DNA from 2 places in the Psychrobacter sp. SZ93C1 genome. Region 2 is predicted to be linked to the other one. Evidence: predicted binding sites of a transcription regulator. Region 2 holds the regulator's gene; the other holds the start of a gene.
The links. The regulator PhoB, encoded in region 2, activates phosphate uptake and scavenging genes when phosphate is short. The targets are predictions, from matches to a motif close to TGTCATNAANCTGTCATAA.
Positions count from the first base shown of each region.

Region 1: a site for PhoB is predicted at 3,160-3,178, ahead of I6E83_RS14935 (DNA translocase FtsK). Genes of this name have one in related genera too.

Region 1 covers NZ_JADYWY010000010.1:145,721-151,098, forward strand. The annotation lists gene I6E83_RS14935 (DNA translocase FtsK) at 1-3,108, opposite strand, end outside; gene trxB (thioredoxin-disulfide reductase) at 3,761-4,783, shown strand; gene aat (leucyl/phenylalanyl-tRNA--protein transferase) at 4,784-5,378, shown strand, end outside.
Region 2 covers NZ_JADYWY010000011.1:38,745-44,122, reverse strand. The annotation lists gene I6E83_RS13150 (HD domain-containing protein) at 1-307, shown strand, start outside; gene I6E83_RS13145 (DUF1287 domain-containing protein) at 403-1,008, shown strand; gene asd (archaetidylserine decarboxylase) at 1,171-2,007, opposite strand; gene dtd (D-aminoacyl-tRNA deacylase) at 2,120-2,575, shown strand; gene phoB (phosphate regulon transcriptional regulator PhoB) at 2,722-3,426, shown strand; gene phoR (phosphate regulon sensor histidine kinase PhoR) at 3,501-4,580, shown strand; gene I6E83_RS13120 (M23 family metallopeptidase) at 4,620-5,210, opposite strand.

The sequences.
Region 1 (5,378 bases), on a different contig from region 2:
AGCGTCACAAACACGGTTGACTTCTTCATCACTGACATACGCACCATGCACACGATCAGGCTCAATTTGCCCAGGCCCTAAGAACAACATATCACCATTGCCTAGCATATCCTCAGCACCACCACTATCCAAGATAGTCCGCGAATCGACTTTTGAGTTCACGCGCAATGCCGCACGTACTGGGATGTTGGCTTTGATCAAACCAGTGATGACATCTACCGATGGACGCTGAGTGGCTAACATCAAATGAATACCGGCTGCCCGCGATTTTTGTGCCAAGCGTGTGATGAGTTCTTCAGCTTGTTTTCCGACCTGCATAATCATATCGGCAAACTCATCCGCAACGATGACAATCATTGGCAAAGTTTTGAGCTTAGGCGCTTGGCTAATGCTCACGCTATCATTCGGTCGCCACAATGGGTCAAGCATTGGATTGCCTGACTGTTCGGCAGCCCGCACTTTTTTATTGAATTCATCAAGCTTACGAACTTTCAGTAAGCTCATCAGCTGATAACGGCGTTCCATCTCTGCCACACACCATGACAAGGCACTGGCAGCTTCCGTCATATCTGTCACAACAGGCGTTAATAGATGCGGAATATCATTGTAGTTGGCAAGCTCAAGCTGCTTGGGATCAATAAGAATCAGACGCAGCTCATTAGGCGTATATTTGAGTAGCATCGACAGTAGCATTGAGTTAACCAGAACCGATTTACCAGAACCTGTCGTACCAGCGACCAACATATGCGGCGCACGTGCAAGGTCAGTAATAATAGGTTTACCGCCAATATCTTTACCCATCGCCATGCTAATTTGCGCTTTTGGGTCTTTAAACTTTTCAGTATTTAGCAGCTCTATCAGACGTACCATTTCACGCTTTGGATTTGGTACTTCAATACCAATATATGGCTTACCCGGTATTACCTCAACCACACGCAGAGACGCCATAGACAGCGAGCGTGCTAAGTCACGCGAAATGCCCGTTACCTTGCTAGCCTTTACACCTGCCGCCAGCTCGACCTCAAAACGTGTCACGACTGGCCCCGGAATCGCATTGACAACCGATGCTTTTACATTGAATTCTTGTAGTTTGATTTCTAACAATTCTGATAGCTCAACCAGTTTTTCTTCGGTATAACTCGGTTGGCGATTTGGGTCTGGATTGTCTAAAATCGACATCTCAGGAATAGGCGACAAACTACTACGATAAGCCGCCGTTTGCATTGAGCGTGACTTTGTACTAAACGCTGCATCATCGCTAATATGGGGCATAACAGGAGCAGCGTCATCAGCGCTCGTATCATCTGGCATCATATCAGCAATATGGTTACTAGAATCTCCTTCAGGTATGTCAAAACTCACATTGGATTTAGGGGCAACAACTGGCTCAGCGACAACAGTTGGTGGTAATGTTGGATTGGCAGGTGGTGTATTGGTCGGCGTCATATCGGCCATTTCTGACATTGGCTCAATAGCTTCTGCTGCCAGTTGAATAGCTGACTTTGCAATCGCAGCCGACGATGCAGCACTATTCAATATCTCAGTTTCATTACTAAACGATTTATCAGCAGACGGACTCGAATCACGAGCAGCTGAAGAAACAGGTATATTCGAAGGCTTATTATCAGAAAGCTTGCTATTAGGAGGCTGTATATTAACAGCATCGCCACTGGTCAAATCTGGCGCAGGCTCTACGACTGCTTCTCGTACTGGCTGCTCCGCGACACTGCCTGATTTAGACGTTGCTATAGACGCTTCAGTAGTAGGTACTGAAATATCTGCATGCTCTGCTAGCCAAGCATCTGCCAATGTATCAATATTATCTACTGGTACATCAAGCCCAGAATCTGCCGTATCTTGGTAAGCTGTCTCACTATACTCCAACTCATCAGTTGGTAACTGAACATCAGCTATTTCTGCGCTTGATACAGTCGGAGCAGATGGCACCGCTGATTCTAGCGACTCAGTATTGGTATGACTAAATTCAGTATGATTAGGTACTGGTGCAGTAGCATCTGAACCATGACCGTTATTAGTATTGGTGTTATAAGCTAATTGCTCACTGGCCAATAAATCATCAACGGTATTTGCATCGTTCCAAGCAAAGCTCGGCTCTACTTTACGGATAGGCGTCATTACAGAGCTTGACGTCGGCGATGTATTAGCATGATTGACTGTATCATCAATTGTACCGCTAGGTGCCGCTGTTGCCGCCTGTAGCTGTTGGCTATTTTCATTATTAGACATGGCATTTGAATTAGACATAGCCGCTTGCGTTGCTGCTGCCATCGACGCTTTTACGCTATCAGCAAGCCCTGATGTTGACAAAAAGTCCGACAAAACATTGCTGAAACGACCACTATTCTCTACTGCTTTTACACTATCTTCAGAGTGTAGCTCAAGCGGTAACTGCTGCTGTTCTGAGATTTCTTTAGCTGTTTTATTCGTTGCTATACGTTCATCGTTTTGCTCTGAGATAATACCTTCTTGAGCAGAGATATCATCATGCGCCATGCCTTTGTCTTTGACCCCTGAACCAAGCCATGACAACGCTGTCACTTTTTGATAAATCGCAAGCCAATGAATATTAAAGGCAAAAGTCGCCGTGATAATAACGAAAACCGTTAAGAAAAGCACACTCCCCCACTGCGATAAAAGCTGAGCCAGTCGAGACTGTAGCTCCAACCCTATGATACCGCCAGCAACCCCTTCTAGCCTTGTCGCTGTTGGATCCGTTACGTGCTGGACCAACGCAACCAATTGTGCAAATAAAGCACTGGCACTCAATAATAAAAACACATAAGCAATCAAACGCATCAGCCAAAATGTTGGCTTGTTGTCCCACCAGATAAGGATAGACTCATACACCAAAAATGCTAACAGCCACCATGCACCAAAACCAAAGAAGCTATAGAGCAAGTCCGATAACCAAGCACCCGATGCGCCACCCACATTATTAATCGTGGTCATATCACTACTGATATGCGACCAGCTAGGGTCGTTACCTGTATACGTCATCAAGATGACAAAGAGATAAACGGCCAGTATTAACCCAAGGAGGGTAAATATTCCCTTTTTTAAATACTCAATAAGCGGTGCTGATATCACGTAAGATCTGCCTTGTTATTAATACTAAATGGTCGTCAACGCATGACTAAGCTTAATCATGCTGACATAAAGTGCTGACATAGAGATACTGATATAGAAGTGCGGATATAAATATCTCTGGCAAAGCATTTAGAACGCATTGTCTGTCATAAAGACGAGTCATGACAGCCTTCTTTCTGCGCTCCAATACACTTGGCATAACTTCTTATAATAACAAATACATAGGTACAGTGGCGACAGTCTTCTAAAGAAAGAGTGCAAGAAAGTTAGCTAATATGCGATTTAGATAAAAAACCCTACTTTTAGCAATATAGCTCACAGAATAAGGCTAACAATCTTATATAGACCTTATAAAATAGTCGTCATTTATGGCAACAATACTTCAAGGTTTATATGCTTTAATTCTAATGATATCCATGTTGATTTTAGCAAACTTGCACTTTGCCCGCCGTGCCCTTATGTTATTATCACACAGCAATGAGAAAAACCATATTAGTCGTCATTTTGAAAAAATTTACTATATTAGACTTCTTGCATAAGTCATCGCTAGCCCTCGTGACTCCGTCAGTGAAAATCAATGAACTGGTACTTTTGCAAAAGATCTATTAATCACTCCTATTTTTAACTTTTTATATTTAGCAAGGAATTACCCATGGCAACTGAAAATACAGCGCCACGTCACGAAAAACTCATCATCCTAGGCTCAGGTCCTGCTGGTTATTCTGCTGCCGTTTATGCCGCACGCGCCAACCTAAAGCCTGTCATGGTCACTGGTATGGAAGTGGGCGGACAGCTAACCACCACCACCGAAGTCGATAACTGGCCGGGCGATGCTCATGACTTAACAGGCCCTGCATTGATGGAACGCATGAAAGCCCACGCAGAACGCTTCGGTACCGAACTGGTCTATGACCATATCAACGAAGTAAACTTGAATGAGCGCCCTTTCCAATTAACGGGTAATAATGGCAGCTACACTTGCGATGCCCTAATCATCTCAACAGGTGCCTCTGCCCAGTATCTAGGACTAGAGTCAGAAACCAAATTCAGAGGCCTTGGCGTTTCAGCTTGTGCCACTTGTGATGGTTTCTTCTATAAGAACCAAAAAGTCGCTGTCATCGGTGGTGGTAATACGGCTGTCGAAGAAGCTCTCTATCTATCAAACATTGCTTCTGAAGTAACCTTAGTCCATCGCCGTGATAGCTTACGCTCTGAGAAAATCCTACAAGACAAACTGTTTGAAAAAGCCAAAAATGGTAATGTCAAAATCGAGTGGAATCACAGTGTTGAAGAAGTGGTTGGTGATGACATGGGCGTCAATGGCGTTGTTATCAAATCAACCATTGATGGCAGCACCAAGCAACTAGATGTATTTGGCATGTTTGTGGCAATCGGTCATAAGCCTAATACGGACTTGTTCAAAGGTCAGCTAGATATGAAAGATGGCTATCTTACTGTCCAAAGCGGCTTAGTAGGTAATGCCACGCAAACCAGTATCGAAGGGGTGTTTGCAGCAGGCGATGTCGCCGATCATGTCTATCGTCAAGCCATCACATCTGCTGGCACTGGCTGTATGGCAGCACTTGATGCTGAAAAATACTTGGATGCATTGGGAGAGACCGTTGCTCGTGATCATACTTACGACTCAACACTAACTGCAGATAAAGAAGCCTAAATGGGCAACTTTACTCAACAGAACGATCAACACATCACGCCTGAGACCTTAAAAAGTCTTGGGCGTTATGACTTTCCTGATCCTATTTCTATCGACCCTGACGGCATTGGCATCGTCGCTATGGGTGGCGATTTGGCACCAGAAACCCTCATCTCTGCTTATGCACAAGGACTGTTCCCTTGGTTTAATGAAGATGAGCCGATCGCTTGGTGGTGCCCTGAACCACGATGTGTAATAGTGCCAACAGACTATCAGCCAAGCAAGTCACTACGCAAACAAGCGAATCGTGCCCGTTGGCAACTGACCCTTAATCAAGCGTTTGATGACGTCATACATGCCTGTAGCTTACCACGCAGCGACGGCCTTAATGACAATCAGCCTGAAGGAGAGCATACTTGGATTCATGATGAAATGATTGAAGCCTACACCAAATTACATGCGCAAGGGTTTGCACATAGTGTGGAAGTTTGGGATGATAAAGGGCAATTGGTCGGCGGGCTTTATGGGTTAAAAATAGGCAATATCTATTTTGGTGAGTCGATGTTTCACTGCGCTTCCAATGCCTCAAAGTTAGCTTTTTGGGGTCTAATGCGCT
Region 2 (5,378 bases):
AGAGCGTGAAGGTATTGCTCGGTTACAAGCTGAACGTGGTAATGGTATTATGAATTTAAGTGAAGTTTGGGAAGAGCAAGAGACAGGCGATAGTAAAGAAACGCAGCTGCTAAAAGTAGTCGATCGTTTATTGCCTTTTTTACTCAATCTAAATACCGAAGGAAAAACATGGATTGAGCTGGGTGTCACTCGCTCGCAAGTGAGCGGTGCACATGCATTTATCAAAGACAGCTTCCCTAGCATTCATGACTGGTTATCAGAAAATATCAAATACGCGACTCAGCAAGGGTGGTTGATTGATTTGTAAAGGGACAGGATGATTGTTTAAACATTTTGCAACTTAGCTATCATTTGCACGTGCTACAGTACTGGTGATTGGTTCAACCAAAAAGAGATTGTTAAATGAGATTATCTATAACTTATAGAACATTATGTACATCGCTGGTCTTGGTCAGTGTATTAGGCTTGGCACAAATGGCTCAAGCCGCGACCTCCATCAGTAGTGGTAATAAATTGGCGCACGATGCCAAAAAGCAAATTGGGGTTACCACCAGTTATGATCCCGCTTATCGTAAATTAGAGTTTCCGCGTGGTGATGTGCCGATAGAAAGCGGTGTCTGCACTGATGTCATCATCAGAGCGTATCGTCTGCAAAACATTGATCTACAGCAATTGGTCAATCATGACATGAAGTCCAACTGGTCAAGCTATCCAAAGAATTGGGGACTGAAATCGACTGATAAGAATATTGACCATCGTCGTGTGCCCAATCTGGAAGCATTCTTTGAGCGTCAAGGCCAGACATTATCAATTACGGATAAAGACAGCTTTCAAGCGGGAGATATCGTGTCATGGCGTTTGCCAAAGAGTAACTTGCCGCACATAGGCATTGTCTCGGACAAAGTAGCCGCGGATGGCACACCGTTGATTATTCATAATATCGGCAGCGGTACGCAAGAGGAAAACATCCTATTTGCCTATCCTATCCATAAGCACTTTCGATATTAAGGTGATTTGAATGTCCTTCAATACTGAAGCGCTTTCGTTATGAGCTATTATTTTTAATAATTAGTAAAAAGTAATCAATGAAAAGCCCCGTTAAGCGTTATGATTTACGCTTAACGGAGCTTTTATTTTTTGCAGCTCTTGTTTTGGGAGTCGGTAGTACATTTATTTGGTATCGGTATTGCCCAATAATTGTCCCATTTGTACAACACTATTGGCTTTCATACTGTCTTGCCAAGCAGCTTTTGCGGCTTTTGGTAGCACTACAATGGCGGTTGAGCCTAAGTAAAAACGGCCAAGTTCATCACCTTTCTCAAAGCTCATGTCATGGTCGGCTTCTTGGATATCATCGGTACGTGAAATCTTGCCTGTCGCTACCGTCTCGATACCAGCGACAATCATCGCTCCGACCATCACCACGGCTGCTTTGCCATACTTAGTATCAAACATACAAACCAAACGCTCATTACGTGCAAATAAGTCAGGCACGTTATCGGCAGTAGTGTTATTGACCGAAAACAGCGTACCCGGTACGTAACGCGTCTTGGTTAAAGTACCATCGAACGGCATATGGACGCGGTGATAATTACTAGGTGCTAGATAAACAGTCGCAAAGCTACCATCAGCAAAATACTGGCCGTCTTCGCTATCAGCAAGTAGCTGCCCGACATCGTAGTAGCGGCCTTTGGCTTGGAGCAGTTTATGGTCTTCGATTTGACCCAACTGAGAGATAACACCATCCGCAGGGCTGACGATGCCGTCAGCAGTCGTATCGATAGGGCGAGCATCGTCTTTTAGTTCACGAGTAAAAAAATCATTGAAACTTTCATAGGCATTAAAGCTCTGGCGCTCATACTCGTCTAAACTGACATGATAAGCTTTAGCAAAGCTACGGATAAATGCGCGTTTGACGTAAGGGTGGCGACTTGCGGCTAGACGGCCTGCAACTTTACTTAGCTGCTGCTGCGGGACAAGCTGTTGCAAGGTGGTGAATAAATTCATAATGAGGTTACCAAAGTAAAGTTCAATGTAATAATTAATGGGCAAATGAATGGCTGCATTTTATCATGGACAGCATGTTATTGTATGAGCATAATCTGTAAGGAGTCAGTAAATGAAAGCACTTATACAACGAGTGAAGGGTGCGAGTGTCACCATTGATGAACAGTGTGTCGGTACTATTGAGCAAGGTGTGTTGGCATATATTGGTTTGGGTCATGATGATACGCTACAAAGCGCGCAGAGAATGGTCGATAAAATTCTGACTTATCGCATCTTTGAAAATGATGATGACCCTGCCAAATATGGTAAATTAGATAAAAACGTCCAGCAAGTAGCTGGTGGATTGCTATTAGTATCACAGTTCACTTTGATGGCAAAAACCGATAAAGGTCGTCGCCCTGACTTTGGTGGTGCAATGGCACCCGATATGGCACAGGCATTGTTCGCACAATTGGTCGCTTATGCCAAAACCCAGCATACGAATGTGGCCACTGGTCAGTTTGGTGCTGACATGCAGGTATCGAGCATCAATGATGGGCCGCTGAATTTCTTATTAGAGGTAAAGTAAATCATCGGATTCAATATTAAGGATAAGGCATTTCAAACAAATGTCATTAAGCTGTCATAATTAATCCGTTTAATAGATAAAATATAGCGAGCACCTATCGCCTTGTTTATAAGTTGAGTTTTGTCATCTAACGCTGAGAATACCGTATGTATAATGAGCAAATTTTGATTGTTGAAGATGAACCTGCGATTCGTGAGATGATCGTAATGACACTAGAAATGGCTGGATTTGATAGCTTACAGGCAGCCGATGTATCAGAGGCGCATCAGCAAGTCGTCGATCATAGGCCTGCGCTTATTTTGTTAGATTGGATGCTGCCCGGAGATAAAAGCGGTGTTGATTTTTGCCGTATGCTCAAAAATGATGAGATATTGTCCGAAATCCCCGTCATTATGCTGACAGCCAAAGGTGAAGAAGATAGTAAGGTTCACGGCCTTGATGCCGGTGCTGATGACTATATGACCAAGCCCTTTTCGACACGTGAATTGATATCAAGAATCAAAGCAGTGTTGCGCCGTAGTAGTGCGCTCAGTAGTGATAAGCCTATCGAAATAGGCAATCTGAGCCTAGATACAAAGAGCCAGCGCGTGACAGCCACAGGCAAAGTCATCGAAGTTGGCCCCACTGAGTATCGATTATTGGCATTCTTTATGAGTCATCCAGAGCGCGCTTATACGCGGACACAGCTGCTAGATCAGGTATGGGGTGGCAACGTTTATATTGAAGATAGAACCATTGATGTACATATTAAACGTCTGCGTACATTACTGCGCCCACATGACTGTGATAAGTTGATACAGACGGTTCGTGGTACAGGCTACCGGTTTTCTAGCTTTATTGAACCCAGTTAGTTGACCCTAAAAGTGCCTTGGCAATCGTGGCCCAATATAGCGAATAGTGGTAAGGATAATAAATGAGCAATACTATGCCAATAGAAAATAACCAGCAGGGCACGTTAGAGCCAACCTCTCAGAAGCATGCAACGGATCAACTTAAAAAAATCAGCAGCGCCGTACAAGCATTAAGAGATGCAGTGATTTTAATTAATGGTGATGATGGTTTGGAGTGGTGGAATCAAGCGGCAGAGGATTTGCTGCTATTGCAAGTAACGGATAAAGGTCAAAGTATTTTTGACTTCATCAGCGCCCCTGAATTCCGTCAATATTATCAGTCCACAACGATACCTAACGATGGCGTTCATATAGAATCATGGCGAGATGCTAAGCGCTATCTAAAGTGTGAAATTACACCGTTTGGTGATGAAAAGCTGCTCATCATTTATGACGTGACACGATTGCATAATTTAGAAGAAATGCGCCGCGATTTTGTCGGGAATGTCTCGCATGAATTGCGTACGCCACTGACCGTAATGATGGGGTATTTAGAAAACTTCTCACATCAGCCAGATATGCCACCGCATTGGCGTCGTGGTTTTGAGTTGATGACTCAGCAGACGGCTCGCATGAATAGAATTGTAAATGATTTGCTCTTGTTATCTCGCATTGAAATCGAGGAGGCTCATGAGCTGACTTATATTGATATGACCAAGCTGTTGACTCATGTTTATGATGATGCGCAAGCCTATAACCAATCATATGGCCATACCATTCATTTGCAGATAGATACTTATGACGGGCTACAAGGTTCAGAGATGTACTTAAATAGTGCATTGTCTAATTTGGTGATCAATGCCATTAAATATACCCCAAAAGGTGGCGATATCTCCATCAGCTGGACCAAGACGTCAGAAGGCTGCAAGTTCGCTGTTGAGGACAATGGTATTGGCATTGCACCGCAGCATATTGAGCGTTTGACGGAGCGTTTTTATCGTATTGATAAAGGCCGTAGTCGTGCCACAGGTGGTACAGGTCTAGGCTTAGCGATTGTAAAACATGTCCTATATCAACATGAGGCGAAATTACAAATTGACTCGGTAGAAGGGGTTGGCTCCACATTTAGCATGGTATTCCCAGCAGCTTATGTTCGATCTGCTCCTACGAGTTAAAATCGCAAATATTACTAATTTATAGACGGATAATATGCCCTAATTCTTTTGCAAAAATGGATACGGGTTCACAGCGCTACCATTGATATATATCCCATAATGGACATGGGGCGGTGTGCCTTTTGCATTGCCACTATCACCAACATAACCAATGATATCACCAGCATTCACCCAGTCGTTGGGAGCAATATCGGCATAATCTTCTAAATGCGCATAGTAGTGTCCTGCGCCGCCAGGTCCAACGATGACCACCACGCGACCACCCAAATTATTTTCACCTACTTTGCGGACGATACCTTGCGTTGTCGACTGTATCGGCGTGCCTCGCGCTGCAAAGATATCAATACCTTCATGCGAGCGGCCTTGACTACGCGCAGCACCCCAAGTATCCGTTAGATTCTGCTCTGGTAACGGCGAGGGTAGACTGTCTTCTGTAGGCAGTGCTTGCTGCAATAGACTCAACTGTTGCCACTTTGACACAACGAATGACTGTGTTTGTTGACTGATACTTGGCAGTAGTTTGTCTAATATAAACAATAGCATCACCAACACAGCAGCTCTAATGAGCACGCTTAGTACACGGCGTAAAAATGTGGGTTTGGCTCGCTGATGTTCATCGGCAGGTAGCATAGGGCTCTCTTAAATTTTCTATATTATTGAATACTATATTGTAGAAGTTCTATCCTTCATTTTCTGTATGAGCTTGTTATATTTGGTTTTTATCCCAATAACTATAAATGTAGCAAGCATGTTTCTATTCACTATAACGCTTCTGTTAGGCTATTTCAGCCACTATTG